DNA from 3 places in the Brenneria nigrifluens DSM 30175 genome. Region 2 is predicted to be linked to each of the others. Evidence: riboswitches for the same ligand, from Rfam matches in the RefSeq annotation. Region 2 holds a riboswitch; each other region holds the start of a gene.
The links. A riboswitch is a leader RNA that binds a small molecule or an ion and turns the genes downstream of it on or off. The one in region 2 is predicted to bind thiamine pyrophosphate.

Region 1 (10,202 bases), 1.7 Mb from region 2:
AGCAGGCGTTCAATCTGGGGGCGGTCGCCGTGGGCGCCACCATCTATTTCGGCTCTGAACAGTCGCGCCGCCAGATCGAAGAAGTCTCAAGCGCGTTCGAACGCGCCCACGAACTGGGCATGGTCACCGTGCTGTGGGCCTATCTGCGCAACTCCGACTTCAAAAAAGATGGCGTAGACTACCACGCCAGCGCCGATCTCACCGGCCAGGCCAACCATCTTGCCGCCACCATCGGCGCCGATATCGTGAAGCAGAAAATGGCGGAAAACAACGGCGGCTATCGCGCCGTCAAATTCGGCTATACCGACGACCGCGTCTACGACAAACTGACCACCGATCACCCGATCGATCTGGTGCGCTATCAACTGGCCAACTGCTATCTGGGCCGCGCCGGGCTTATCAACTCCGGCGGCGCCGCCGGCGATAACGATCTGCAGGAATCCGTGCGTACCGCGGTGATCAATAAACGCGCCGGCGGCATGGGCCTGATCCTCGGGCGCAAGGCGTTTAAAAAATCCCTGCGGGAAGGGGTGGCGCTGATCAACGCCGTGCAGGATACCTATCTCGATAAGAGCATTACCATCGCCTAGTCCGTCGGAGATTGTCCGGTCGGCGGTTCAGCCCGCACGGCCGGACAATCACCTAACAGCCAGGCTAGCGCCGCGCGCCTTTAACTTCGCCCGCCATCACCACCAGGCATGGAAATGATGCACCGGGCCTATCCCCTGCCCCACTTCCAGCGTATCGGCCTGCTCAAGCGCTTTTTGCAGATAATTTTTCGCCGCCGCGACCGTCTCCGGCCAGTCGGCATGACGCGGCCGCAGCGCCGCCAGCGCGGCGGACAGGGTGCATCCGGTGCCGTGGGTATGGCGGGTTTTGACGCGGGGAGAGGTAAAACGCTGCGGCGCCGCGTTGCGGCTAAACAGCCAGTCCGGGCTCTCCTCCTCGCTCAGATGACCGCCTTTCATCAGCACCGCCTGACACCCCATATCCAGCAACGCCTGCCCCTGCTGGCGCATTTCCCGCTCGTTCACGGCCGGCGCGCAATCAAGCAGAGCTGCCGCTTCCGGCAGGTTAGGCGTAATGATGGATACCTGCGGCAGCAATAAACGGCGGATCGACGCCACCGCGTCGGGCGAGAGCAGCGGATCGCCGCTTTTTGCCAGCATCACCGTGTCGAGCACCACATGGGGCACCGCGTAATGACGCAAACGCTCAGCCACCGCGTCAACGATATCAGCCTGCGCCAGCATGCCGATCTTGGCGCTGTCGATGCGCACATCGCTCAGCACAGAATCAAGCTGGGCCGCGACAAAATCCGGCTCAATGCGGTAGACCGACTGCACGCCGCGCGTATTCTGCGCCACCAGCGCGGTAATCACCGTGGCGCCGTAAGCCCCCAGCGCCGAGAACGTTTTCAGATCGGCCTGAATGCCCGCCCCGCCGCTGGGGTCGGTGCCGGCAATGGTTAACGCATTGATTCGTTTCATGCCAGATCCTCCCCGCGCAGGCCATAGAGAGCGTCAAGAAAGGCCGGAATAAAACTCCCCGGCCCCTGGGCCTGGCGCGCGGCCCGCTGCCCGGCCAGCGACATCACGTAACAGGCCGCCGCCACGTGGCATAAGCGATCGCCCTTCAGCGCGCAGAAAGCGGCGACCACCGCGGACAATGCGCAGCCGGTTCCCACCACGCGGGTCATGATTTTATCCCCGCCGCTGATCGCCCAGTCAAAAGAACCGTTCGTTACGTAGTCCACTTCGCCGGTCACCGCGACAACGGTGGAGAACCTGCGGGCCAGCCCGCGGGCGGCGGACAGCGCGCTATGGGAATCGTCGGCGCTGTCCACGCCGCGACTGCGCGCGCCCAGTCCGGCCAACGCCATGATTTCGGAGGCGTTGCCGCGAATGGCCGCCGGTTTTAATTGCAGCAGTTGATGGGCGAATTCGCTACGATAAGTCAGCCCGCCGACCGCCACCGGATCGAGCACCCACGGCGTGGCGGACTGATTGGCGCCGTGGACCGCCGCCAGCATGGCGTCGGCGCGATGGCGCTCCAGCGTGCCGACGTTGATCAGCAGCGCATCGGCCAAGGCGCTGAACTGCGCGGCTTCGGCGGGATCCACCACCATCGCCGGCGACGCATTCAACGCCAGCAGCACGTTGGCGGTGAAAGATTGCACCACATCGTTGGTGAGACAGTGCACTAAAGGAGACAAGGCGTGAAATTGCGTTAGCGAGGCCGCCGCCTGGGCAGCCGGTAAATCGACAGGTCGAGCGTTCATCATTCCCCCAACCGGCGTTCAAGAAGGCGGTAACCGGTTGGTCGGCATACCGTGACTTCCCTACGCTGGCATAATCCAGATCAGGTAATGCGGGTATTTCTCAGCCCTGTGGTTGAAACCAGGGCACCCCGAGTCATGTAATTCATCGCCTATGGCTAGGCCTGTACAGTATCGCCAACAAACGCCGCGACAACAATGCCAATTTGCCGCGCGGCGGCAAGTTTGTGCTTAATGCGCGGCAAGATGGCGGCGGGCGACGCGCGCCGCGGCGCGCACCAGGCTCAGATCGCTGCCGCGCGGTCCGATAAGCGAAATTCCCAGCGGCGCTCCCTCTTTGTACGTCAGCGGCAGATTCAGCTGCGGGATGCCGCACAGCACGGCAATGGACAACAAATGGTGCGACAGCTGCCGGGTCTGTTCAATATCCTCGTCCCGCGCGTCCAGCAGCGGCGCAATATCCGGCACCGTGGGCAATACCAGAATACGATTGCCCAACAGCGCCTGCCAGGCGTCGCGAAAGCGCTCGCGGACACGACAGGCGTTCTGGTACTGCTCGTCCGTCACGCCGGCGCCCCAGGCAAAACGCCCGGCCACGTCCGGCCCCAGCGCAAAACCGTAGCGGGTGATTTTTTCCCCCTGCGTCAGCCAGGCCTCGCGCCCCTGGATAAAACGGAAAGCCCAGTAGGCCTCTTCCAGCGCGGGAAGCTCGCCGGACAGCGGCGACAGTTCGCCGGCAACGTCCTTGATACTTTCCAGCGCGGGCCGCAACGCCTGTTGCGATGCCGCGGGAAGCAGGTCAAACAGCGCATGGCTGATGACCCATTGCGCTTGTGGCGGCAGCGGGGCGTCGTCCTCACCCAGCAAACACTCCCCCACCCGCTCGAATAAGTCGGCGTCGCGGGTGAAGTAGCCCGCCGTATCCATACTGGGGGCCAGCGGCTGGCAATCGTCCAGGGAAATCCGTCCGTGACTGGGGCGCAGGCCAAACAGACCGCAGTAACTCGCCGGCGTGCGGATCGAACCGCCGGTATCCGTCCCCAGGGCGAAATCGCACAGACGGTTGGACACCGCCGCCGCCGATCCCGATGACGACCCGCCGGGAATGCGTTCCGGCGCCGCGCCGTTACGCGGCGTGCCATAGTGCGCATTCTTGCCGCTCATGGAAAACGCCATCTCGTTGGTATGGGTCTTCCCGACGAATTCCGCCCCCGCATCCAGCAGCCGCCGTACCGTCGGTGCCGTACGCCGTTTTATGCCCGACATGGCGAGTATGTGGGGGCTACCGCCTCCGGTCGGATACCCCGCCACGTCGAACAGATCTTTAACCGCAAAGGTAAAACCGGATAACGGTCCCTGAGGCGCATGCTCGACGGCGGCCGGCGGATAGGGCATAAAAGCGAAAGCATTATCTTGCATGATGGTTCCTTAAATTCACGACGGTGGATGGCCCCTCTACGCCGTCGTTCCAATGATGACAACTAATTTGATGTCCGGCAATCACCTGCCGGGACGCCGGTATCTGGCTGCGGCACAGCTCGCTGGCGCGCGGACAGCGAGGAGAAAACGCGCATCCCGCAGGCAGGCGGGTCAGATCCGGCGGCGAGCCGGGAATGCTGACCAGCCGTTCGCCTTTTTTCAGGCCCCCCTTGGGGCGGGTGCTCAGCAGCACCTGGGTATAGGGGTGAAGCGGATTATGCAACAATTCATCCAGCGGCGCCTGTTCGACGATGCGCCCGCCGTACATTACCGCGACGCGGTCGGCCACTTCGACGGCCGCGCCGATATCATGGGTCACAAAGACGATGGAAAGCCCAAGCGCCTGCTGTAGCTCGCGCAGCAGAATCAAAATCTGAATCTGCACCGTGGCGTCCAGCGCCGTGGTCGGTTCATCGGCCAGCAAGAGCTGCGGCTGGCACGACAGCGCCAGGGCGATCATCGCCCGCTGGCGCATGCCGCCGGACATTTCGTGCGGATAGGCGTCAAGCCGCTGCTCAGGGCTGGGAATACGTACCCGCCGCAACGCCTCCAATGCGGCGATCCGCGCTTCGGCGTATGAAATCGGGCGGTGCTGGCGCAGCGCCTCGATAATCTGCTCGCCGACGGTATAGACCGGATCCATCGCCAGCAACGGCTCCTGAAAGATCATCGCCGCCACCGGGCCGCGCAAGGCGCGCAGCTGGCTTTTACCCAGCGCCATCACATCCTGACCGGCGATATGAATGCGCCCTTCGATAGCGGTGCTGCGCTCAGGATGGAGACGCATCAAGGCCCGCAGGGTCACGCTCTTCCCCGAACCCGACTCGCCAATCAGCGCCAGAACTTCGCCGCGCGCCACCGCCAGGCTCACGCCGTTGACGGCGGATACCGTCTGGCTGCCGCGGCGGAAACGCACCTTGAGATCCTGAACGTCAATCATCAGTTGTTCCGCCATTCAGGCCTCCTTGACAAAGATAGGGCTGGCGGGACTCTGCGAGTGTCCGCCGCCGGGTTCGACCATCAGACAGGCGGCGGAATGCCGCGCCGACGCGGAGTACAGCCGCGGTTTGCGCTGTCCGCACACCGCCTCGGCGTGGGGGCAACGGGTGTGAAAACGACAGCCGGCCGGCGGATCGATCGGGCTGGGGGGATCGCCGCTCAGCGGGGAGCTCAGCGTGCGCCGCGCGGGATCCATGGACGGCATGGAGCTGAGCAACGCGCGGGTATAGGGATGCAGCGCCCCGGAGAACAGCGCCTCCGCCGGTCCGATTTCCACCACCTCCCCCAGATACATCACCATGATGCGGTCGGAAAGATAACGCACCACGTGCAAATCATGGCTGATAAACACATAGGTCAGATTCAGACTCTCTTTCAGATCCAGCAATAGATTGATCACCTGGGCCTCAACCGATTTATCCAGCGCGGATACCGCCTCATCCAGGATCACCAGGCGCGGATCCACCGCCAGGGCGCGGGCGATATTTACCCGTTGGCGCTGCCCGCCGGACAGTTCGTGCGCGTAGCGTCCGGCAAAACGCGCCGGCTCCAGCCCGACGCGGGCCATCAGGTCGCGCGCCCGCTCCCCGGCTTCCCGCTTGCCGGTGCCGTGCACCAGCGGACCGAACGCCACCGACTGTTCCATGGTGAGGCGCGGATTGAGCGAGGAGTAGCTATCCTGAAACACCATTTGCACCTGACGGCGGTAACGGCGCAGCGGCAGCGGCTGGCTTCCGACTGACTGTCCGTCGAAAATAAGCTCGCCGCCATCCTGTTCAATCAACTGCATCAGCACGCGCGCGGTGGTCGATTTGCCGCACCCCGACTCCCCCACCACCCCGAGGGTTTCGCCTTTCAGCACCGCGAAATCGATGCCGTCCACCGCGCGCACCAGCGCGCGCTTCCCCAATACCCCTTTAACGGGAAAATGCTTGACCAGTTTCTGCCCCATAAGCAGCGGCTGCGCCGGCCCGCCAATGTCGTGGTTATCCATCGTCAACTCCGTATCGCCATGGCCACCCGCAGACGGTCGGCCAGAATATTAAAAGAGATCGAGGTGATGAAAATCATCGCCCCAGGCAGCGCGGACACCCACGGCTGGGTATAAATCGCGGTACGCAGCGTATTGAGCATCAACCCCCACTCCGGTTCCGGCGGCGTTACCCCGAGGCCGAGAAAAGAGAGCCCCGACGCCAGAATCATCGATACCGAAATCAGCCCGGTGGTAAACACGAAGATCGGCCCCAGTACATTGCCCAGCACCTGAGTGCGGATAATGGTCAACGCCGACGCCCCGGACGCGCGGGCCGCCTCGATATAGTCGCGGTTACGCACCTGGGTCGTGACGCTCTCGGCGATACGCGCCACCTGCGGCACAAAAACCAGCGTCAGAGAGATCAAGGCGTTGACCACCCCGGCGCCCATCGCGCCGGAGAGGGCGATGGCCAGCAACACGGAAGGAAAGGCATAAAAAATATCGACGGTGCGCATGATCACCGTATTCAGCCATCCTCCGGCGTAACCGGCGATAATGCCGATGGTCGATCCGATAAAAAAGGCGATCACCACCGGGGTAATCCCCATAAACAGCGACAGCCGCGCGCCCAGCATCAAACGCGAAAGCATATCGCGCCCCAGTTCATCGGAGCCCAGCGGGAAACCGGGCGTGCCTATGGGTTTCAGACGTTTAAACATGGAGGTGGCATAGGGATCGCCGTGGACGATCCAGGGTCCCAGCAGCGCCATAACCAGCAGTAATGCAATCACCGCGCCGACAATCAGCGCCGAAGGATCGCGCATTACTCGTCCCAGCACCACCCGCCAGTATCCCGGCGACTTTTCCGTCGGCACCGACAGCGGCACCGAACGAGCCAGATTCAGATTCATGGTCAGGTCCTCTTGATGCGCGGATCAAACAGCGTTTGCAGTATATCGACCAGCAAATTGAGCAGCACAAAGAACAGCGCCAGCACCCAGATGGTGCCCTGCAACAGGGGTAAGTCGCGCTGGAAAATCGCCGAATTGAGCAGCAGGCCGGTACCCGGCCAGGCAAAGACGGTTTCAACCAGGATCGAGCCGCCCATCAGATAGCCAATTTGCAGCCCCATCACCGCCAGCGCCGTGGGGGCGGCGTTTTTCGCCACGTGGGTAAACAGCGCGAACTCGCCGATCCCCTTGGCGCGCAGCCCGACGATAAACTCCTGCGCCAGGGTTTCCGCCACCTGTACGCGCACGGTGCGCGCGATAATCCCGGTGGGAATGACCGAAAGGGTGATGGCGGGCAGCAACATAAATTTCAAATGATCCCAATCCCAGGCCCAGTCCATCGCCCCCATCGGGCCGCCGCCCGTTGCCGGCAGCCAGTTGAGCTGGGAAGAAAAAATAATCACCAGCAGCATGCCCAGCCAGTAATGCGGCACGCTGACCCCAAAGATGGAAAAGGCGGAGGCAAGGCGGTCGATCCAGCTATCCTGGAAATATCCCGCCACAAAGCCGCACAGGCTGCCCAGGACAAATCCGATAAACGAGGCGAGCAGCGCCAGACGCAGCGAATAGCTCACCGCGTTCATCACCTCGCTGCTTACCGGACGGCCGCTGGCGATGGAGGTGCCCAGATCGCCCTGCACCGCATGCCACAGCCACAGACCGAACTGCACCGGCAACGGCTTATCGAAGCCATAATCCCGGATCAGCTGCTGGCGCAGCGCTTCGGAGGCGTCCGGCGGCATGACGGAAACCAGGGGGTCGCCCGGGGTCATATGCACCAGCATAAAACAGACCAGCGCCACGCCAAGCAGAATAGGCGTCGCCAACAGCAGGCGACGAATAATATAAGTAAGCATGAAAACCCTCGCAGCTCAGAGAGAGAAATGGCCGTCTACGCCGCCGATCAGTTCTTCTTCGCCACCGAGGTAAGGTCGATCATCCAGCTCTGGGCCTGCACCACGCCGCTGACCGCGGGCGATATCGCCCGGGGCGCCATATCGTGGGCGACGTACAAAAAGGGCGTTTCATCGACCATTTCCTGATGCAGTTCGGCGGCGGCGGCGTCCAGCGCTTTCGGCTCAAAGGTGTTGCGCGCTTTCTCGATCAGCGCCTCGATTTTCGGGGTGGTGAAATAGCCCCAGTTGGTTGAGACCGGCGGGAAGGTTTTTTCACTGGCGAAACGCATCATACCGAAGAAGGGATCCATCACCGCGGCGCTGACGTTAATCGCATCGGCCCCCTGCGCCGCCGGATCTTTGGCCCCCAGACGCCAACTGCTGAACAGGGTATTCCACTCCGTCACCACGATATTGACGTCGAAATAGCAGTTCTTAAGGCTCTGCTGAATATATTCATTCATCGGAAGCGGCTGCATTTGACCGGAACCCGAAGCGGATGTGAGCACCTTCACTTTCACCGGCTTGCCGGCGCTGAAGCCGGCATCGCTCATCAGCTTGCGGGCGGCGTCCTCGTCATAGCGGATTTTGAAGCTGGGGTTGCCATACCAGGGCGAACCTGGCTCATAGGTGCCGGAGGCTTCCTGCATATAGCCGCCAAGGTAGGACTTAAGTTCGCTGCGGTTCAGGCACAGGTTCGCCGCCTGCCGCACGCGCTTGTCCAGCCAGGGGGATCCCGGCGCAAAAGAGAGCTGCCACGGCCAGATATGCGGCTGCGAATTGGCGTAAATTTTAAAACCCCGGCTCTCAATCTGCGCCATCGCGTCCGGCGCGGGGGCCTCGATCCAGTCAACCTGCCCGGACAGCAACGCGGCAGTGCGCGCATTGGCCTCAGGCAGCGGGATGAGCAGGACCTGATCCACCTGCGGGATGCGTTTGGGGTCCCAGTAGGCGGGGTTTTTATCCAGCGTAAGCTGTTGCCTGGGCACCAGCTTATTCATTTTGAACGGGCCGGTGCCGACGGCATGAAAGGCGAAAGCCGCCCAGGCCTGTTTGGCCCGCTCGGCGGCATCGGTCACCGCCGCCGGAACCGCGTCAAAGTCTTTTTGCCAGGCGGCGGGGGAAACGATAAACAGATTGGTAAGGTTGAACGGCAGAATGGAGTCCGGCTCGCTGGTGGTCAGCTCCACGGTCAGATCGTCAATCTTGCGCGCGGATCGCAGCGTCGGCATGCGGGACGCCGTATTACCGATCTGCGCCGGGGCGTATTGCGGCGCCTCCTTATTCAGTACCTTGTCGACGTTCCACACCACCGCATCGGCATTAAACGCGGTGCCATCGTGAAATTTAACCTCCGGCCGCAGTTTGAAAATCCACTTGGTATGGTCCTGGGGATCCACATGCCACTCCGTCGCCAACCCCGGAACCAGCTCGCTGGGCTTTTCGCCTTGCGACAAATCCCACAGCACCAGCGCGTCATACAGCGTAATCCCGGTAAAACGGTTACCTTCGTAGCCTTGATCCGGCTGCCCCAGCGTCAGAGGAATATCGGCGGCGGTCATGGCGATACTCAACGTGCCGGCGGAAGCGGAGAACGGAGCCCAGGCGCACGCCGCCAGCGCGGCGGCGGCGGTCAAACGGGCAAAACGAGGAGAATGGCGGTTTGTTTTATATGACATATCGGCGGTTCCCTATCGGTGGCAAAGTCGTTTGCAGTGACAGAGGCAATGAATGTACCAACTTTTATAGGGATGCTCCCTTTGACCAGGAGAATTGCCAATTTTATTTTTTTATCAAGGCGTTACTTTTGCATAAAAACCAATTAAAGTTTTACCCAAACGTTTGGGTAAAAGATAAAAACCGCATGTGCGATAAAATGGGGCAGGGTTCACCAAACTGGAGCACCCGCGATGCGAACAAATGACGGTGGCCTTTTGCGATATTTTTGTGCCGAAAATATCACCGTACCTTTACCATTAAGCCGTGCGATTATTTTTTTAACAAGGCCGTCCCATGAGCAAACGCCCCGCCACATTGCGCAGTATCGCCGAACAGCTGAATGTTCATGTTTCCACCGTTTCACGCGTGCTGAATGGCGATATGGCGCGCATTGCCAGCGCGGCATCCAAGGAAACCATCGAACGTATTCGTGAATTGGCCGCCACGCTTGGCTATCAGCCCAACCCGCACGCCATCAGCCTGAAAACCCGGCATAGCCGCGAGATCGCCGTGCTGGTGCCGCAGCTGTCCGATATCGTGCTGGCGAATATTTATGAAGGCATCGACGCCGCCGCCTGCGAACACGGCTACACCGCCTTTGTCGCCAATACCCTCGATCGCCCGCAACGCCAGCGCCAGTTGGCGGAAAAAGCGCTGGCAAGAAACGTCGAAGGTTTGATCATCAGCGATGCGCACTGTACGCCGGACACGGATTTTATCCTGGAACTGGAGCAAAGGCGCATCCCGCTGGTGCTGGTCAGCCGCCGTAAAGAGGGGTTGTGCTCCGTCACCTCGGACGACGGCGCGGGCGGGCGGATGGCCGCGCGGCATCTATTCGAGCAGGG
Region 2 (10,202 bases):
CCAGCATAATTTCGGGGGTGGCGAATTTTCCGGTGCCGCTCAGCAGCCGGGATGTAAAAGTGGTATCGGCAATGTGCAGCATGTCATCCTCCCGCTATTGCCTGAAAAAGCAGAATATCATCCCCGTCCGCAACCTGACGTTCGGTCCAGGCGTCACGCGGGATAATGGTTTGGTTGATAGCCACCGCCGTGCCGGGCTGGAGACGGTTTACCCGGCTCAGCAGCGCTTCAACCGTTATCGACTCGGTGAGTTCGATGATCTCGTCATTTAAGGTGATGTTCATGCCGGGCTTCCGCAGACCGGGCAGTGCGCCGCCCGGGTGAGTTGCAGGGTGTTCCAGCTTTGCTGCTTGCCGTCAAACAGCCGCAGCTTGCCGCTCAGGGCCGAGGGCAGTCCGGCCAGCAGCTTGATGGCCTCCAGCGCCTGCAGCGTGCCGATTACCCCGACCACCGGGCCGAGCACGCCCGCCGTGCGGCAGTTGCGCTGCGGCTCCGTCGCCTCGGGATAGAGGCAGGCGTAGCAGCCGTGGGCGTAGGGGGGCGTCAGTACCAGCAATTGTCCGCTGAAGCCGACGGCGCTGCCGCTGATCAGCGGCTTGCCGGCGCGGATACAGGCGGCGTTCACCGCATGGCGGGTTTGCATATTATCGCTGCAGTCCAGCACCAGGTCGGCGCGGTTGACGGCGCGCCGCAGCGCCTCGCCGTTCAGCCTTTCGGTAAGGGCAATCGCCTCCGACTGCGGATTTAACGCCTGAAGCTGCCGCTGCGCCAACGCGGCTTTGGGTTTTCCGGTATCGCCGGTGCGATACAGAATCTGCCGTTGCAGGTTGCTGATATGCAGCGCGTCGTCATCGGCGAGCAGCAGGGTGCCGACGCCGGCGGCGGCCAGATAGAGCGAGGCCGGCGCGCCCAGGCCGCCAAGCCCCACCAGCAGCACGCTGGCGGCTTTCAGCTTCTCCTGGCCTTCCGGGCCGATATCCTCCAGCATCAGCTGACGGCTGTAACGCATAAATTCCTGATCGCTAAGTCCGGCTGGGCTGGTGTGGTGGTTCGCGCTCATCTCACGCCTCCCGTCCTTCAATCATGCGCAGCAAGGTTGCCGTAGCCTGGCGCCAGTCCGGCGCCTGGGTAATGGCGCTGACCACGGCGATGCCGCCCACGCCCGTCGCCAGCACCGCCGGCGCCCGGTCGATGCTGATACCGCCGATGGCGACGGTGGGAAAACGATCGCCCAGCGTTTGCAGATGGCGGGCCAGTTCGGCCACGCCTTGCGGCGCGGAAGGCATGTCTTTGGTTTGGGTGGGGAAGATATGGCCGAGGGCGATATAGGACGGATTGATGGCCGCCGCCCGCGCCAGCTCCGCGTCATCGTGAGTGGATACGCCGAGGCGCAGCCCCGCCCGCCGAATAGCGGCGAGATCGGCGCCGTCCAGATCCTCCTGCCCCAGATGCACGCCATAGGCCTGATGTTTCACCGCCAGCCGCCAGTAGTCGTTGATAAACAGCCGCGCCTGATATTGGCGGCCCAGGGCGATGGCGCGGATAATATCCGCTTCCACCTGCTCGTCGGGCAGGTCTTTAATGCGCAGCTGAATGGTTTTGACGCCCGCGCTAAGCAGGCGCTCAATCCACTCGACGCTGTCCACCACCGGGTAGAGGCCGAGCCGCTGCGCGGTGGGAGGAAACGGCGCGGCGATTGGCGATGCCGCCGTCTGAGATAAAGTCATTTGTTCTCCTCCGTTTGCAGGCTGGCGGCGCTGTGGTACAGCTCGCCGCCGCGGGCGCGAAAGGCTTCGGACATGTGCGTCATTCCCACTTCAATGGGCTGCGCCGCGGCTTGCTGTTGTGCCGCGTAATCGCGCACTTCCTGGGAAATTTTCATCGAGCAGAACTTCGGCCCGCACATGGAGCAGAAGTGGGCTATTTTGCCGGACTCCTGCGGCAGGGTTTCATCGTGGTAGGCGCGGGCGGTTTCGGGGTCGAGCGCCAGATTGAACTGATCCTCCCAGCGGAATTCGAAACGCGCCTTGGACATGGCGTTATCGCGGATCTGCGCGCCGGGATGGCCTTTCGCCAGGTCGGCGGCGTGGGCGGCGATTTTGTAGGTAATCAGCCCCTGTTTGACGTCTTCCTTATTCGGCAGCCCCAGGTGTTCTTTCGGGGTGACGTAACAGAGCATGGCGCAGCCGAACCAGCCGATCATCGCCGCGCCGATGCCGGAGGTGAAGTGGTCGTAACCGGGGGCGATATCGGTGGTCAGCGGGCCCAGCGTATAGAACGGCGCTTCGTGGCAGTGCTCCAGCTCTTCGGTCATATTGCGGCGGATCATCTGCATCGGCACATGGCCGGGACCTTCGATCATCACCTGCACATCGTACTCCCAGGCGATTTTGGTCAGTTCTCCCAGCGTATGCAGTTCGGCGAACTGCGCTTCATCGTTGGCGTCCTGAATCGATCCGGGGCGCAGACCGTCGCCCAGCGACAGCGCGACGTCATAGGCGGCGCAGATTTCGCAGATGTCGCGGAAGTGCTCATACAGGAAGCTCTCTTTATGATGCGACAGGCACCACTTGGCCATGATTGAACCGCCGCGCGACACGATGCCGGTCAGCCGTTTGGCGGTCATCGGCACATAGCGCAGCAGCACGCCGGCGTGGATGGTGAAATAGTCGACGCCCTGTTCCGCCTGTTCCAGCAGAGTGTCGCGGAACATTTCCCAGTTCAGGTTTTCCGCTACGCCGTTGACTTTTTCCAGCGCCTGATAGATGGGCACCGTACCGATGGGCACAGGACTGTTGCGCAGGATCCACTCGCGGGTTTCGTGAATATAGCGTCCGGTGGAGAGGTCCATAACGGTGTCCGCGCCCCAGCGGGTGGACCACACCAGCTTTTCCACCTCTTCTTCAATCGAGGAGGTGACGGCGGAGTTGCCGATATTGGCGTTCACCTTCACCAGAAAATTGCGGCCGATAATCATCGGTTCGGATTCCGGGTGATTGATATTCGACGGAATGATGGCGCGCCCGGCGGCCACTTCCTGACGCACGAACTCCGGAGTGATGTTCTCCGGCAGGCGGGCGCCAAACCCCTCGCCGGGATGCTGCTGGCGCAACACCTCGCCGCGGATGCGCTCGCGGCCCATATTTTCGCGGATGGCGATAAACTCCATTTCCGGGGTGATGATGCCCTGGCGCGCATAGTGCAGCTGGGTCACGCATTTGCCCGGTTTAGCGCGCAGCGGACGCGGCAGGTGTTCGAAGCGCAGATGATCCAGTCCGGCATCCGCCAGGCGCTGCTGGGTAAAATCCGAACTGACGGCGGCGAGCGTGGCGCTATCGTTACGCTCGGCGATCCAGTTGGCGCGCAGTCTGGCTAATCCGACGCGCACGTCCGGGCGCGACGCCGGATCGCCGTACGGACCGGCGGTGTCGTACACCGGGATCGGCTCGTTGGGCTGGTATTGCGGATCGTCCTTGCCGCCGCCGACTAACGTCGGGCTAAGCTGGATTTCGCGCATCGGCACGCGAATATCGTCGCGTGAGCCGGTGAGATAAATGCGCCGCGAGTTGGGAAACGCCATCCCCTGCAGCGTATCAATAAACTGCTGGGCGGCCGCGCGCTGGTCGCGACGACTGGTTTTGGGCGGTCGGGATGATGATGTTTTGGTAGACATAGCAAGTTCCTGTGATGCGTAAAGGGAAAATTGCTTGTCTGGAGCTCGGAGGGAGTAATAACGCTAGGTATGCCGGAGCGATTGATGCAGGTCTCAATCAGGCACATTACTCTTGTTCCCTTCGCGGGTATTAACCCGATCAGGTTCCGCGGATCCCGAATTAACGGTCTCAGCCTGCGCATTTTCTTTTCTTGCTTAACACTCAAGAAACGGAAACGCGCTAGGCACTCCGACAAGATAGCCCTACTATTAACGGGCTGATTACAACGGTGACACTTTATGACGCCAGCACGGGCATGTCAAAGCAAGGAAGGCGCATCTGCCTGGATAAACCAGATGCTGAATGGTAACAATATGATAATAAAAAGATATTAATTATCAAAAATCAGCCGGATAACATTGTCTTCCAGCGTGAAACGTTCGGCCAGGGTTTCGCCCACGCGGGACAGCGCCTGCTGGAATTCAATACAGTTTTCATCATCGATGGAGGTCGCCAAATGACCGTCATAAGACGCCATAATCTGCTCTGTGTTGCTTTTTAATGCTTCATCAAGCTGGTTGAAATACGCCTTTTTCTGTTCGCCGAGGACGGCGGCTTCCGGCAATATCCGCTCGTAAACGTGGAAGTGGCCGATCGACAGATAATCGACCAGATTATGGCAAAATTCATCCAGCGCTTTTTCATCCAGCGGGGAGAGCTTTTCTTTGTTCGGCTTAATGCCAACCAGATGGTAGTAAGCAATCAGCAGCTGCTTACGCGCTTGTAGCCATTGGTCGATTAACGCATTATTGCCACCGACGAGGTCAGTCAGGCTTTGTAACTGGTTTAGCATTGTTGGCTCCGTGAATGGTAAAAAATAACCGTAAGTTATGAAAGTTATCTCATCACCCATAGTGGTAAAATGCCAGTGAAGTGATAGTGGAGCAATAGAAAAGATATGGAACAAACGCTAAAAGGTGACGAAACCGGATGGTGGGTGATCAGTCACGCAAACCAGATATGGCTCCCTGAGGGGGAATTGCCGCAGGGAACGGCGTCCAACTGGTCCTTACAGGGGCAGAGCGCCCGACTGATCGGCGAATGGCAGGGGCAGCCCGTCCGGCTGGTCTGCCAGAATCGGGATAGCGGCATGGCATCCGTCCGTCAGCTACTCGACCGGGAAGTCGGTCTTTTTCAAATGGCGGGGCGCGGCGTACAGCTGGCGGAATTTTACCGCGCCCATCGATTCTGCGGCTACTGCGGCCATGAAATGGTGCGCAGTAAAACCGAGCTGGCCTGCCTGTGCCGCCACTGCAAGGAGCGTTATTACCCGCAGATCGCCCCCTGTATCATCGTGGCGATCCGACGCGGCGACGAGATTCTGCTGGCCCAGCACAACCGTCATCGCGGCAATATGTATACGGTGCTGGCCGGGTTCGTCGAGCTGGGCGAAACCCTGGAGCAGACGGTGGCCCGCGAGGTGATGGAAGAAAGCCATATCCGGATCAAGAACCTGCGCTATATCAGCTCCCAGCCCTGGCCTTTCCCGCACTCGCTGATGATGGCCTTTATGGCGGACTATGCGGGGGGCGACATTCAGCACGATCCCGCCGAACTGCGCGACGCCGCCTGGTTCCGCTATGACCAACTGCCCATTTTACCGCCGCCGGGCACGGTGGCGCGCCGCCTGATCGAAGATACGATTGCGCTGTGCCGCGCGTCTCATGAGCACGGTTAGCCAACATGTTACCATCGGGCGCGATAACCCTACGCCGCGGGATAACGACGAAAGGAAAACAGCATGACTGATCTGAAAAACGATCGCTATTTACGGGCCTTGTCGCGCCAGCCGGTTGATGCGACGCCGGTATGGATGATGCGTCAGGCGGGGCGCTACCTGCCGGAATACAAGGCGATCCGCGCTCAGGCGGGCGATTTCATGGCGCTGTGTAAAAACGCGGATCTGGCCTGCGAGGTCACCTTGCAACCGCTGCGGCGCTACGAACTCGACGCGGCGATCCTGTTTTCAGATATCCTGACCATTCCCGATGCGATGGGCCTGGGACTCTATTTTGAAACGGGCGAAGGCCCGCGCTTTCACTCCCCTATTGCCTGCCATGCCGATGTCGTCAAGCTGCCGGTTCCCGATCCGGAGCAGGAACTGGTTTACGTGATGAATGCGGTGCGCACCATCCGCAAAAACCTGGCCGGCGCGGTGCCGCTGATCGGTTTTTCCGGCAGCCCCTGGACGTTGGCGACCTATATGGTGGAAGGCGGCGGCAGCAAAGCCTTCACCATGATTAAAAAAATGATGTTTGCCGAGCCGAAAACGCTGCATCTACTGCTGGATAAGCTGGCGGACAGCGTCATTCTCTATCTGAATGCGCAGATCCGCGCCGGGGCGCAGGCGGTGATGGTATTCGACACCTGGGGCGGCGTGCTCAGCGGCCGGGATTATCGCCAGTTTTCCCTGCATTATATGCACAAGATCGTTGACGGCCTGCGGCGGGAAAACGACGGGCGCCGCGTTCCCGTCACCCTGTTTACTAAGGGCGGCGGCCAGTGGCTGGAAGCGATGGCGGAAACCGGCTGCGACGCGCTGGGGCTGGACTGGACCACCGACATTGCCGATGCGCGCCGCCGCGTCGGCGAGAAAGTCGCCCTGCAGGGCAATATGGATCCGTCTATGCTATATGCGCCGCCGGCGCGTATCGAGCAGGAAGTGGCGTCGATTCTGGCGGGGTTCGGGCACGGCAACGGCCATGTGTTCAATCTGGGGCATGGTATCCATCAGGATGTGCCGCCGGAGCACGCCGGCGCCTTTGTGGAGGCGGTGCACCAGCTATCCCGCGCTTACCATCAATAGGGGGACCGGTGATTGATACCCAAGGGTTGCGCGCGGAGCAACTGACGCGCGCCGCGGAAATTGTTCGTTACGACGATCTGCCTTTCGAGCAGCCGGATTTTATCGCCGGCGCCGACGTGGGCTTTGAGCAGGACGGCGCGATAACCCGCGCGGTCATCGCCGTGCTGCGCTATCCGTCGCTGGAATTGGTGGAATACAAGATTGCGCGGGTTGGTACGACCATGCCGTATATCCCCGGTTTTCTTTCCTTTCGGGAATGCCCGGGCCTGCTGGCCGCCTGGGGGATGCTGGAGCAAAAGCCGGATTTGTTATTTGTTGACGGACATGGTATTTCACATCCGCGCCGGCTTGGCGTGGCCAGCCATTTCGGCCTGCTGGTGAATGTGCCGACGATCGGCGTGGCGAAAAGCCGTCTGTGCGGACATTTCGCGCCGTTATCGGATCAGGTGGGCAGCCGGGAGCCGCTGCTGGATAAAGGCGAGCAGATTGGCTGGGTATGGCGCAGCAAGGCGCGCTGTAACCCGCTGTTCGTGGCCACCGGCCATCGCGTCGGTCTGGATAGCGCCCTGCTGTGGGTGCAACGCTGCATGCGCGGCTACCGTCTGCCGGAGCCCACTCGCTGGGCCGACGCGGTGGCATCCGACCGGGCGGCGTTTCAACGCTGGCAACAGCAGATGTTGTGAGCAAAATTTTAAGAATACAGGCATAGGGCGCGGTGATAATTTCAGGTACACTGCCGCCCATTGCCTCTACATGAGCATAAAATAACAGATGTTACGTAACCCGATTCATTTGCGTTTGGAAAAGCTCGGAAGCTGGCAGCATGTCACCTTTATGGCATGCCTTTGCGAACGTATGTACCCGAATTATCATGAGTTTTGTCAGCAAACCGGGTTTGGCGACGCTATGGTTTATCGCCGTATTCTCGATCTGGTTTGGGAAACGCTGGTGGTCAAAGACGCGAAAGTCAATTTCGACAGCCAGTTGGAAAAATTAGAAGAGGCAATTCCTGCGGCTGATGACTATGATATTTATGGTGTCTACCCGGCGATTGACGCCTCTATCGCCCTGGGCGAGCTGATCCATTCCCGCCTTAGCGGCGAAACGCTGGAACATGCGATTGCCATCAGCGAGGCGTCTATCCGCACGGTCGCCATGCTCGAAATGACGCAGGCCGGTAGAGAAATGACCGATGACGAGCTCAAGGTTCTGCCGGCAATTGAAGACGAGTGGGATATCCAATGGGAGATTTTCCGCCTGTTGGCCGCCTGCGAAGAGCGTGATATCGAGCTGATTAAAGGGCTCCGCGCTGACCTGCGAGAGGCCGGAAGCAGTAATATTGGTATAAATTTACAGCAATAACGCAATAAAACGTGATTTAAGGCCTGAAATGGCCTGTCTTAAGGCTTCACATCCGCACCCTGTCTGGTCTACATTTGGGGGGCGTAATAAAAGTGGCTGTCGGTGCGTATATGCAGGAGAGTGCTGTTATGGCATATCCGTCGCACTCGATGCTTAGCAAGCGATAAACACACTGTAAGGATAACTTATGAATAAGACTCAACTGATTGATGTAATTGCGGACAAAGCTGATCTTTCCAAAGTACAGGCGAAAGCGGCACTTGAATCAACTCTGGCGGCGATTACTGAGTCTCTGAAAGAAGGTGATGCAGTACAATTGGTTGGTTTTGGTACGTTTAAGGTAAACCATCGTAACGAGCGCACTGGCCGCAATCCACAAACTGGTAAAGAAATCAAAATTGCTGCAGCCAACGTGCCAGCGTTTGTTTCTGGCAAGGCGCTGAAAGACGCTGTTAAATAAGCCATGCCGGTTAAGAGTTCAAGCAGGGGGGCGTTTTCGCCCCTTTTGCTTTTACTGCGTTGGTTGGGCATTAGCGCCGCGCTGGCGCTGCTCGTCGCCTGTGGCAGCCATACCCCGTCTCCGCCGGTCTTCGCCAGCGGTTATCTTTCCGATCGCGGCGTGGTTCGCCTGTGGCGTAAAGATGACGCCCAGCACAACACCACCCGGCTGATTGTGGTGTATAACCCGCTGCAGGGCGATAACACGGTAGTCACCCGCTACCTGTATCAGCAGGACAAGATACGGGAAATCAAAAGAATGCTGGAATTACAGAAAGACGACGCCGAGATACGTTTTGCGCAAGATGGAACGGTCAGCTTTATGCAACGGCAGCTGGCGCAAAGGCGAGAGTCAATCTCCGATGACGAACTGGCGCTCTATCAGTGGGATGCCAAACGCCTGCTGGAGCTCAGCGAGGTGCTTCAGGCCGGTAAGGTGGTACTGAAACAGGGAACCTGGCAGAACGGTCGGGTGGTCACCTGCGATGGGCAGCAAACCCGCCCCGACTTTGACTCGGCCTCACAGGGATGGATTGACAAGCAGAAACAGCCATTGGTCAGCGTTGCGTGGCTGGAGGCGCCGGAAGGCACGCAGCTGTTACTGGCGGACCAGGGGAATTTCTGCCGTTGGGAAGCGGAGGCCGGTAGGCTGTAATCCGCCACCGGGTCGAGGCGCGATAACGGCCGCGCGGCTAATCCATCGTTTCGCGCAGCATAAAAACCCCGGATTGCTCCGGGCCGCACGGTTCTCAGGCTTGTTCCCGCTCAATGGCGCGATAGCCGATATCTTGGCGATAAAAACACCCTTGCCATTGAATGTCCGCCGCCAGTTCATACGCTCGTTTCTGGGCCTCCGCCACCGTATTGCCTAATGCCGTTACGCACAATACGCGCCCGCCGTTGGTAACGACATTCTCGCCGTCCATTTTGGTGCCGGCGTGAAACACTTTACCGTCTCCGGCATCCTGCCGGGGCAGACCGGAAATAACATCGCCGGTGTGGTAATCGGCCGGATATCCGCCCGCGGCCAGCACCACGCCAAGGGCAGGTCGCTCATCCCATAGCGAATCCTGCTCGTTCAGTTTACCGTCGCAGGCCGCCAGACATAGCTCAACCAGGTCGGAACGCAGACGCAGCATAATCGGCTGGGTTTCCGGATCGCCAAAGCGGCAGTTGAATTCAATCACCTTGGGTTGACCATCGGCGGCAATCATCAGTCCGGCGTACAGAAAACCGGTATAGACATTGCCCTCGGCGGCCATGCCGTTGACCGTCGGCCAAATCACCCGCTCCATGATGCGCTGGTGGATCTCATCGGTTACCACCGGGGCGGGGGAGTAGGCTCCCATACCGCCGGTATTCGGGCCGGTATCCTGGTCGCCTACGCGCTTGTGGTCCTGGCTGGTGGCCATCGGCAGCACATTTTTCCCATCCACCATGACGATAAAGCTGGCTTCCTCACCGTCCAGGAACTCTTCCACCACGATACGGTGCCCCGCATCGCCAAATGCGTTGCCCGCCAGCATATCCTGGATGGCGTCTTCCGCTTCCTGCAGCGTCATGGCGACGATGACGCCTTTGCCCGCCGCCAGCCCGTCCGCTTTGATAACGATTGGCGCGCCCTGCGCACGCACGTACGCCAAAGCCGGCTCAACTTCGGTAAAGTTCTGATATTCAGCCGTCGGAATATTGTGCCGGGCAAGGAAGTCCTTGGTAAAGGCTTTGGAACCTTCCAGCTGCGCCGCTGCCTGCGTCGGGCCGAAAATCGTCAGTCCCGCGGCGCGAAAGGCATCGACCACGCCAATCACCAGCGGCGCTTCCGG
Region 3 (10,202 bases), 1.1 Mb from region 2:
AAGGTTTTCGACATCAGAATGGAGGCGACGAACCGTTTGACGTCGGCGCTTTCATCCACCACCACCGGCGTGTTTCCGGGGCCGACGCCCAGGGCCGGTTTTCCGGAGCTGTAGGCCGCCTTTACCATTCCCGGACCGCCGGTGGCGAGGATCAGATTGATATCCGGGTGATGCATCAACTGGTTGGTCAGGTCAATGGAGGGCTCGGCAATCCAGCCGATGATATCCTCCGGAGCGCCTGCGGCGACCGCGGCCTGAAGCACGATCTCGAGCGCCCTGTTGGTGGAGTTTTTCGCCCGCGGGTGCGGCGAGAAAATAATGCCATTGCGCGTTTTCAGACTGATCAGCGCCTTGAAAATGGCGGTGGAGGTCGGGTTGGTGGTGGGAACGATACCGCAGATCAGACCGACGGGCGCGGCGATCCTGATCGTGCCGTAGGCGTCATCTTCCGACAGGATGCCGCAGGTCTTCTCATTTTTATAGGCGTTGTATATGTATTCGGATGCGAAGTGGTTCTTGGTTACTTTATCCTCCACCACGCCCATACCTGATTCCTCCACCGCCATTTTCGCCAGCGGAATGCGATATGAGGCGGCGGCGAGCGCGGCGGCGTGGAAGATGTTATCTACCTGTTCCTGCGTATAATCGGCGTAGATGCGTTGGGCCTTTTTTACCCGGGCAACCAAGGAGTCAAGATCATCAATTTGTGTTACGGCCATGGTGGTCTCCAATTGAGCAATATATTTGCCAGGGGCTTTCCCTGAGTAAGACGGCAATAGCCCACGAGGCTGGTAACGACGCATCGTGCACGCTTGCCAGGGCTTTTGCTTCCACCTCTGCGGCATGCGTTACACAAACCGATGCCGAGAGTAAATATATTCCGTATCAAATTGGTGACTTTGATTGAGATTGATAACAAATCCCCGCTGGGAGGCTGTTAACGCATTTCTTGCGTCCTGAGCGCAAATTAATAATAGCCGGCTTATTATTTCACATTTGCATTATTAATCGGTATCACGCCAGGATGTAAAAAATCGGCATATCTTTTATTATCAATCTCGATCAAAGTATTTGTTGTTCTTGTGTTAAATTTGGTTATTTAATTGTTAATTAATATCACCTCCTGCCATTTACTTTATTGATCGCAGCCTGCGGATTGATCGGGTTCTTTCTTGAAAACATTGGTAAATATGTTGGGTGTAATGAGTTTTTCTGGTGGCTTTCAGTAATATAAAAATAGTATGGATAATAAAATAGAACAGAAATAATGGGTTGTTTGGTTTATGCGTATTTAGAAAAAGTCGGGAAAATAGCCAACTAAATCAAAAGCATTATTATCTCTACCCATTAAGAATGGTGATGTTGTTATTATGTTGCGTGGCTGTTGTTATAGGGTAATTGCCACGTTGCTCTATGTTTGTTATCAGGTAGCATATTTTATTTTTTAGCGCGTTTCACGCATCAGTTTAAAGTTTTTCCCAGAATAACCGGGTAGATCACAATATGGTGTGAAGAAGCGTCTATTTACGTCGTAAAATAGCCGCTTTTATTTCCTTTTATTAACATTTCCTTTTATGCAATGGCGTTAGTTTTAACCAGAACGGTAAATGACGTTATGACCGCTTTATTTGAGTTTCCGGTTGTCGATGATGCGCCCTTCAGACACGGTGACGGCCCGACTGGCGATATATTGCGCATCATCCAGATTGTGCGACACCATCAGCAGCGTCAGCCGGCGTTCATCGCACACCTGTTCCACCAGTTGCAGCATCTCCAGGCGTAATGCGGGATCGAGCGCGGAGAAGGGTTCATCCAGCAGCAAAATAGGCTGATGGCGCACCAGACAGCGGGCCAGCGCCGCACGCTGCCGTTGGCCGCCGGAAACCTGCGAGGGCAGGCGCTGGAATAACTCGCTTAACCCGACCTGCTGCGCAATATGCCGCAGGGTTTCGCGCTGGTCGGCATTGAGCCGCAAACCGGGATTCAGCCCCAGGGCGATATTTTGCTCGATGGTCAGGTGCGGAAAGAGGTTGTTTTCCTGAAACAGAATGGAGACCGGACGCCTGGCGGGCGGGGTATGGCGATGGTCTTCCCCGTTCAGACGCAGTTCGCCGCCGTCAGCCGGCAGAAAACCGGCGATCAGGTTCAGCAGGGTGCTTTTCCCCGCGCCGCTGGGACCGAGAACGGCAATGCGTTCTCCCGGCAGCACCTGGAGGTCGAAGCGCATGGGCATCTGTTGGTAGAGATAGGTCAGTTTATCGAGAAAGATCATCGCGATCCGCCAGTTTTTCAATCAGGGTGAACAGCATGAAGCACAGCAGCATCAGCAACAGCGCGGTAACGGCGCCGTCGGCGCTGCGATAGGCTCCAATCTGCTGATAAAGGTAAAAGGGCAAGGTGCGGAACTGCTCATTGCCGAACAGGGCGATAACGCCGAAATCGCCGATCGACAGCACGCTGGCAAACGCCAGCGCCTGAGCCAGCGGCTGTTTCAACGCCTTCAATTCAATAATTTTCAGCCGCCGCCAGCCGCGGATATCCAGCGACAGGCAGAGTTGATTATAGCGTTCGGCGATATCCACCATCGGATTTTCCAGCACTTTGAGCGCATAGGGGATGGCCATCAGCGCGTTGGTCAGCACCACCAGGGCATAAGGGGATTGCGGCAATCCCAGCGTATTGTTCAGCAGCAGGAAAAAACCGGTCGCCAGCACGATACCGGGCATGGCGAGGATCAGCATGCCGCTCAGATTCATCAGCTGGCCGGATAGCGGCCGGTGGCGCAGCTTGAGTTCCCGGCTGCTCCATAGCAGCATCATGGTCAGGATGACGCAGATAACGCCGGCGGCCACGGCGATACGCAGCGACGTGAACAGCGTTTGCCACAGCGCGGGCTGTTGCAATACGCTGAGCAGGGAGCGGTTGACGCCGTCTGCCGCCACCGCCAGCAGCGGCGGCACGATCAACAGCAGTGCCGCGCCGATCAGCAGGCTATCGCAGATCCGGCTGAACAGGCTGTCCTGCGGGTTGCGCCATGCCAGTTGCCGGGTGCTGCCCACCGGCAGCATGCGGCCTAATCGTTGGCTCAGCAGCACCAGCCCAAGGCAGCAGGTCATCTGAATAAGCGCCAGCAGCGCGGCGCGCGACGGATCGTAATCAAAGCTCAGCGCCTGATAAATAGCCAGTTCGATGGTGGTGGCCCGCGGTCCTCCCCCCAGCGACAGCACGGTGGCGAAGCTGGCGAAACAGAGCATAAAGATAAGCGCGGCGGTGGGCGGGATCTGCCGGCGCAGCCAGGGCCATTCGACAATGCGGAAATGCTGCCAGCCGTTCATGCCCAGTTGGGCCGCCAACTGACGCTGTTCCGTGGCGATGCCCTCCAGCGACTGCAACAGCAGACGGGTCGCCAGCGGCAGGTTGAAGAAAATATGCGCCAGCAGAATGCCTTGCAGTCCGTAAGGGGAGAAGCGGTAGGGAAGACCCGCCGCCTCCAGCAGATGCGCCAGCCAGCCCTGGCGGCCGTAAACGCTCAGCAGGCCGAAAACCGCCACCAGCACCGGCAGCACCAGGGTCATGGCGCACAGCCGCAATAGCCAGCGGTGGCCGGGGAAACGCCGGCGATAAAGCGCTCTGGCGAGGAAGACCGCCGGCAGGGTGGAGAGCAGGGCGGATAAAAATGCCTGCCAGAAGGTGAAGCGGATAACATGCCACAGATAGCTATCGCGCCATAGCGTCCGCCACTGGTTTTCCGGCGCCTGTAGCCACAGCGCGCCGAAAGCCAGCAGCGCCACCGAGATCAGCAGCGTGGCGGCCAGTCCGCCCGGCCACAGGCTGCCTGCGGTCAGCGGCTGACGGCGCGTTGCCATGCCTGGATCCAGTTATTCCGCTGTTCCGCTACCTGCTGTGCGCTGTATTGCAAGGCTTTTTCCGGTACGGCAAGCGAGGCGAAGCCGGGCGGCAGCTCGGTGTCGGTCACCGGATACATCCAGTTGGTGGTGGGGATCGCCTGTTGGAATGCCGGCGTCAGGATGAACTGCATAAAGCGTTTCGCCAGCGCCGGGTTTTTGCTGGACGCCAGCTGTCCGGCGACTTCGATTTGCAGATAGTGCCCTTCGCTGAAGTTTGCCGCGGCGTAGCTGTCTTTTTTCTCTTCAATGATGTGATAGGCCGGGGAAGTGGTGTAGCTGAGCACCAGGTCGGCCTCGCCTTTCAGAAACAGACCGTAGGCTTCGCTCCAGCCTTTGGTGACGGTAACCGTTTTTTTCGCCAGCTTTTGCCACGCCTGCGGCGCCTGTTCGCCGTACACCTGCTGCATCCATAGCAGCAGCCCCAATCCCGGGGTGCTGGTGCGGGGATCCTGATAAATCACTTTCCACGGCTCGCTGCTGTCGACCAGTTCATGCAGGCTCCGGGGGGGATTCTTCAGCTTCTCCTTGTTGTAGACAAAGGCGAAATAGCCGTAGTCATAGGGCACGAAGGTGGCGTTGTTCCAGCCGCCGGGAACCTTCACGGCCGCGGCGGTATCCAACTGGTGTCGGCTAAATAGCCCGGTCTGTTCCGCCGCCTGCAATAGGTTATTATCCAACCCCAGAATGATATCCGCTTTGCTGTTTTTGCCCTCCATGCGCAGGCGGTTCAGCAGCGAGGCGCCATCTTCCAGCGCCACAAAATTCAGTTCGCACTCACACTCTTTTTCAAAAGCGGTTTTGATCACCGGGCCGGGGCCCCATTCGGACGCGAAGGAGTCGTAGGTGTAAACGGTGAGCGCCGGTTTGGCGAACGCCGGCGCCGACATCAGCAGCAGGCAGGGAAGGATTTTTTTCCACAGGGAAAGCGGGCGTTTCAGCGGCCCGGGTTTTAACCCGTTTTGTTTTAATAGCGATGTAATTAACACTTTGCACTCCTGTCGTTATAGGGTGGCAAAGGTCTTTGAGTCAGCGATGAACACTCTCAAATCCCTTCGCCGGTATTAACCGGATCAGGTTCGACGGGTATTTTCTCAGCGAAAAACGCGTTAGAGACAGTTGATAAAGCCGTTTTCGCACCCCGTTGAGAACGGCCTATTGTAAAGGCTTGGGGAGGGCAGGGAAAGCCGGGTCGTCAGTTTTCCGGCGGGGCGAACCAGGCGGATTTGAAATCGAACCATCCCAGGGTATTCATACGGATGCCGCGCATGCTGCGCTGTCCCTGTAGTTGCAGCCAGTTGTGAAACAGCGGATGCAACTGACCGCTACGCACCAGTTTTTCGCTCCATTCCGCCATCGGCAGCGCTTTGCTGCGCCACAGGCCGGCGTCCTGAAGCAGATCTTCCTCCAGACAATGCTGCATCAACGGCTGTTCGTAAAGCATGGCAAACAGCGAAAATTCCAGGGGCAGATAGCAGTTGACGCTGCACAGCCAGATATCGCTCCGCGCTTCCCCCTGATGCCAATCCTCGTAGGTCACCGTTTGGATGGTCAGTTTAACGCCGTGCGCTTTAAGCACTTTCTTTATTATTTCACCGATCATCTGATATTCGGGATGGTCATGATAGAAGGTCAGGGTGAGCTGTTTCAGTTCCGCCGGTTTTTCCTGCGCTTCGTCCCGCTGCCGGTAATGCCAGCGGGGCAGCAGGCTATAGGCCGGCGACCAGTCGCGCTGATGCGCGCTATCCGCGTGGCCGAGCAGGGCGATCGGGTTGCATATCCGGCACAGCCAGCGGCGCACCTGCGGCTGACCGGCGAGCGGCGAACGCTTATCGAACAGCAGGAAGTAGCACCCCTCTTCCATACGGCTTTCCAACTCATCGTGAGATGAATCATCCGATTCCAGGTGCAGGGAGCAGGGATACACCTCGGTGGCGTCGGGCAGCACCCAGATATTGACCTCGTCAATTAGCGCCCGATAGCCGAAGTAGTCATCAAACGCCTTTATTTTCAGCTGATTATTATTGTTGCGCGTCACGGAGTAAGGGCCGGTTCCGATAGGCTGGCGGGCGAAATCAGGCAGGGTGCGCCACTCCTCCGGCAGGATCATGGCCGGCACGCTGCCCAGCAGCCAGGGCAGCCAGTCGTCGGGGCTGCTCAGCCGGACGTCGATCACGAACGGCATCGGCGAGGTCACGCTAGCGATATGGGAGAACAAGGGAAGCGCATTGAGCCGGGTGAGCGAGGCGATCACGTCTTGCATGGCGAGCTCGCGCCCGTGATGAAAACGAATCGACGGGCGCAGATAAAACCGCCAGTGCAGCGGGGACAACATTTGCCAGTGGTGCGCCAGATCGGGTTTAAGTTCCCCGTTTTCCTCATTTATATTGGTCAGGCCGCTGAAAATCTGCCGGGCGATATGCATTTCCGAGCGCCGCAGGGCGGAACCCGGCAGCAGATTGCGCAGCGGGCGATAGTAAAGAATGCGCAGAATATGTTTGCCCTGGCGGAAACTGCGGCCCAGGTGCGCCAGCAGCATTTGCCGTACGGTGTCTTTATCCCCCACCAACTGCACCAACTGATCGATGCGGTCCTGCTCCAGCAGGTCCTCGGCCCGCTGCTGTTGCAGCGCCAGCCCGGTGTAGATAAAGGTCAGCAGCGAGCGTTTGCCCCGTCCCGCTTCCGCCTGCCAGGTAATCCAGCCCTGTTGCTGCATGGCGCCCAGCAGCGAGCGGATATGGCGGCGTGAACAGCTCAGAACGCTCGCCAGCTCTTGCAGCGTGGTGGCGGTGGTCTGTCCCTGAAAGCGTTGCCATAGGCGCACGAACTGTTGTTGCAGACGGGATGAAGTCATAAAAGAGGAACTCCTGGCCTTGAAGTCATCAATTTATCTTTCCCTATATTACGTTGATACTTTCCCATAATGAAAGCGCGGAGGTGGCTTATGACAATCTCGACACTGTACCGGTTCTATCAGACCTATCTCACAACGTGCCGGGCGAAATGGCTGTGCTGGCTCTCTGCCCGGCAGCGGATAGCGTTATTGCAGCAGGCGACGCAGTGGCAAATAGCGGAAATGTCGGAGGAAGAATATCGTCACTGGATATAGTCGCAGAGAACGATAAGAGAATAATTCTGAGTAATGGTGCATTTCACCAGCCAGCGAAACTTTCCGCTGGCTTTTTTTTTATGTGCGCCGTGACTGGCGCGCCATAAAAAAGAGGTTCCCGACGGGGGAACCTCCTGATGATTATCGATCGTGCGTTATCACCGGCGAACCCGCGTCACCGGTAAGTGCTATCAATGCAGGAACGACGGTTGCTGCCGTTCATAATCGGTAATGGCGGCGTCGTGCTGCAATGTCAGCCCAATGCTGTCCAGGCCGTTAAGCATGCAGTGGCGGCGGAAGCCGTCGATTTCGAACGGGTAGCTGTTGCCGCCCGCCAGCACGGTCTGGTTTTCCAGATCGACGGTAAAGGTAATGCCCTGCTCGCCGTCGACCAGTTTGAACAGCGTATCCACATCCGCTTCGCTCAGCGTCACCGGCAGCAGTTGGTTGTTAAACGCGTTGCCGTAGAAAATATCGGCGAAGCTCGGGGCGATCACCACCTTGAAGCCGTAGTCGGTCAGCGCCCAGGGCGCGTGCTCGCGCGACGAACCGCAGCCGAAGTTTTCACGGGCCAGCAGGATGCTGGCGCCTTTATAGCGAGGTTTATTCAGCACAAAATCAGGATTGGGCTGCTGGCCGGACTCGTCCAGAAAGCGCCAGTCGTTGAACAGGTGCTGACCGAAACCGGTGCGCGTCACCTTTTGCAGAAACTGCTTGGGAATAATCGCGTCGGTATCAACGTTAGCGGCATCCAGAGGAACCACCAGACCGGTATGTTGGGTAAATTTAGTCATGTCGGCGTCTCTCTTAATTCAACTCGCGGATATCGGCGAAGCGGCCGGTAACGGCGGCGGCGGCGGCCATCGCCGGGCTCACCAGATGCGTGCGTCCGGCGCGTCCCTGACGGCCTTCAAAGTTACGGTTGCTGGTGGAGGCGCAGCGCTCGCCGGGGTTCAGGCGGTCGTTGTTCATGGCCAGACACATGGAGCAACCGGGCAGGCGCCACTCGAAGCCGGCTTCGATAAACACTTTATCCAGCCCTTCCAGTTCGGCCATGGCTTTCACCGGTCCGGAGCCGGGCACCACGATAGCCTGCACGCCGTTGGCGACCTTACGGCCTTTGGCGACTTCCGCCGCCGCGCGCAGGTCTTCAATGCGCGAGTTGGTGCAGGAGCCGATAAACACTTTGTCGATCGCCACCTCGGTCAGTTTGATGCCGGGCTGCAAATCCATATAGGCCAGCGCCTTGGCCGCCGACGCGCGTTCCACCGGATCGCTGAAGGATTCCGGCGACGGAATCACCTGATTGACGGCAATCACCTGGCCGGGGTTGGTGCCCCAGGTTACCTGCGGGGCGATGTCGGCGGCATCCAGCGTGACGACGCTGTCGAAGCCGGCGTCGTCGTCGGACTTCAGCGTACGCCAGTAAGCGACGGCGGCGTCCCAGTCGGCGCCTTTCGGCGCGAACTGACGCCCTTTCAGATAGGCGAACGTGGTTTCGTCCGGCGCCACCAGGCCGGCCTTGGCGCCCATTTCAATCGCCATATTGCACAGCGTCATACGGCCTTCCATGCTCAGCGCCCGGATGGCTTTGCCGCAGAATTCCACCACGTGGCCGGTGCCGCCGGCGCTGCCGGTTTTCCCGATAATCGCCAGCACGATATCTTTGGCGGTGATGCCGGGCGCGGCATCGCCGGTGACTTCGATCTTCATGGTTTTGGCGCGGCCCTGCTTCAGGGTTTGCGTTGCCATCACATGTTCGACTTCAGACGTGCCGATGCCAAACGCCAGCGAGCCGAACGCGCCGTGCGTCGCGGTATGGGAGTCGCCGCAGACGATGGTCATGCCCGGCAGCGTCATCCCCTGTTCCGGGCCGATAACGTGCACGATCCCCTGGTACGGATGGTTCAGGTCATACAGCTGCACGCCGAATTCGGCGCAGTTCTTGATCAGCTCCTGCATCTGGATACGCGCCATTTCGCCGCTGGCGTTGATATCTTTCGTCTGGGTAGAGACGTTGTGATCCATGGTGGCGAAGGTTTTACCCGGCTGACGAAGCTTGCGTCCTTTGGCGCGCAGACCGTCGAAAGCCTGCGGCGAGGTCACTTCGTGCACCAGATGGCGATCGATATACAGCAGGGGCGTTTCATTCGGCGCTTCGCGCACCACATGCGCATCGAATAATTTCTGATATAACGTCTTGCTCATGGTTATGCCCCTTGCGCCACAAACCGGGCAATGGCATCACCCATCTCATTGGTGCCGACGGCCTGGCCGTCGCTTGCCAGATCGGCGGTGCGATAGCCTTCAGCCAGGGCGGTATTCACGGCTTTTTCAATCGCGCCGGCCGCGTCGTCGGCGCCCAGGCTGTAACGCAGCAGCAGCGCCAGCGATAAAATCTGCGCCACCGGGTTGGCGATGTTTTTACCGGCGATATCCGGCGCGGAGCCGCCGGCGGGTTCGTACAGGCCGAACCCCTGTTCGTTCAGGCTGGCGGACGGCAGCATGCCCATCGAACCGGTGATCATCGCGCACTCGTCGGACAGAATGTCGCCGAACAGGTTGGAGCACAGCAGCACGTCGAACTGGGAGGGATCTTTAATCAGCTGCATGGTGGCGTTGTCGATATACAGATGAGACAGCTTCACATCCGGATATTCCTTGGCGATTTCAGTGACGATTTCACGCCACAGGATGGAGCTTTGCAGCACGTTGGCCTTATCGATGGAGGTTACTACGCCGCGCCGTTTGCGTGCCGATTGAAAGGCGATATGGGCGATGCGTTCAATTTCGAAGCGGTGATACACCTCGGTATCGAAGGCGCGCTCGTACTGGCCGCTGCCTTCGCGGCCTTTCGGCTGGCCGAAATAGATGCCGCCGGTCAGTTCACGCACGCACAGGATATCGAAGCCTTTGGCGGCGATGTCGCCGCGCAGCGGGCAGAACGCTTCCAGCCCCTGATACAGACGCGCCGGGCGCAGGTTGCTGAACAGGCGGAAATGCTTGCGCAACGGCAGCAATGCGCCGCGCTCAGGCTGTTCGGCCGGCGGCAGATGCTCCCATTTCGGCCCGCCGACCGAACCGAACAGGATCGCATCGGCCTGCTCGCAGCCGGCGATGGTCGCCTGCGGCAGCGGCGTACCCTGACGGTCGATGGCGCTACCGCCCACGTCGTATTCGCTGGTGGT

Region 1: linked by a shared signal. The riboswitch ahead of thiM (hydroxyethylthiazole kinase) and the one ahead of thiC (phosphomethylpyrimidine synthase ThiC) in region 2 are both predicted to bind thiamine pyrophosphate.
Region 3: linked by a shared signal. The riboswitch ahead of thiB (thiamine ABC transporter substrate binding subunit) and the one ahead of thiC (phosphomethylpyrimidine synthase ThiC) in region 2 are both predicted to bind thiamine pyrophosphate.

What each region holds. Positions count from the first base shown of each region.
Region 1 covers NZ_CP034036.1:1,353,159-1,363,360, reverse strand. Annotated here, with positions in the region: gene fbaB (class I fructose-bisphosphate aldolase) at 1-590, shown strand, start outside; gene thiD (bifunctional hydroxymethylpyrimidine kinase/phosphomethylpyrimidine kinase) at 687-1,490, opposite strand; gene thiM (hydroxyethylthiazole kinase) at 1,487-2,281, opposite strand; TPP riboswitch at 2,322-2,422, opposite strand; gene EH206_RS06245 (amidase) at 2,510-3,697, opposite strand; gene EH206_RS06240 (ABC transporter ATP-binding protein) at 3,687-4,712, opposite strand; gene EH206_RS06235 (ABC transporter ATP-binding protein) at 4,713-5,750, opposite strand; gene EH206_RS06230 (ABC transporter permease) at 5,753-6,643, opposite strand; gene EH206_RS06225 (ABC transporter permease) at 6,646-7,599, opposite strand; gene EH206_RS06220 (ABC transporter substrate-binding protein) at 7,647-9,317, opposite strand; gene EH206_RS06215 (LacI family DNA-binding transcriptional regulator) at 9,652-10,202, shown strand, end outside.
Region 2 covers NZ_CP034036.1:4,497,558-4,507,759, reverse strand. Annotated here, with positions in the region: gene EH206_RS21140 (thiazole synthase) at 1-82, opposite strand, end outside; gene thiS (sulfur carrier protein ThiS) at 84-284, opposite strand; gene EH206_RS21130 (HesA/MoeB/ThiF family protein) at 281-1,060, opposite strand; gene thiE (thiamine phosphate synthase) at 1,062-1,727, opposite strand; gene thiC (phosphomethylpyrimidine synthase ThiC) at 1,724-3,673, opposite strand; TPP riboswitch at 3,773-3,915, opposite strand; gene EH206_RS21115 (Rsd/AlgQ family anti-sigma factor) at 4,045-4,506, opposite strand; gene nudC (NAD(+) diphosphatase) at 4,612-5,391, shown strand; gene hemE (uroporphyrinogen decarboxylase) at 5,455-6,519, shown strand; gene nfi (deoxyribonuclease V) at 6,528-7,202, shown strand; gene EH206_RS21095 (YjaG family protein) at 7,291-7,881, shown strand; gene hupA (nucleoid-associated protein HU-alpha) at 8,069-8,341, shown strand; gene EH206_RS21085 (DUF1481 domain-containing protein) at 8,345-9,034, shown strand; gene purD (phosphoribosylamine--glycine ligase) at 9,129-10,202, opposite strand, start outside.
Region 3 covers NZ_CP034036.1:749,144-759,345, forward strand. Annotated here, with positions in the region: gene adhE (bifunctional acetaldehyde-CoA/alcohol dehydrogenase) at 1-719, opposite strand, end outside; gene thiQ (thiamine ABC transporter ATP-binding protein ThiQ) at 1,625-2,272, opposite strand; gene thiP (thiamine/thiamine pyrophosphate ABC transporter permease ThiP) at 2,256-3,866, opposite strand; gene thiB (thiamine ABC transporter substrate binding subunit) at 3,842-4,828, opposite strand; TPP riboswitch at 4,938-5,059, opposite strand; gene sgrR (HTH-type transcriptional regulator SgrR) at 5,101-6,759, opposite strand; gene sgrT (glucose uptake inhibitor SgrT) at 6,850-7,014, shown strand; gene leuD (3-isopropylmalate dehydratase small subunit) at 7,206-7,808, opposite strand; gene leuC (3-isopropylmalate dehydratase large subunit) at 7,822-9,222, opposite strand; gene leuB (3-isopropylmalate dehydrogenase) at 9,225-10,202, opposite strand, start outside.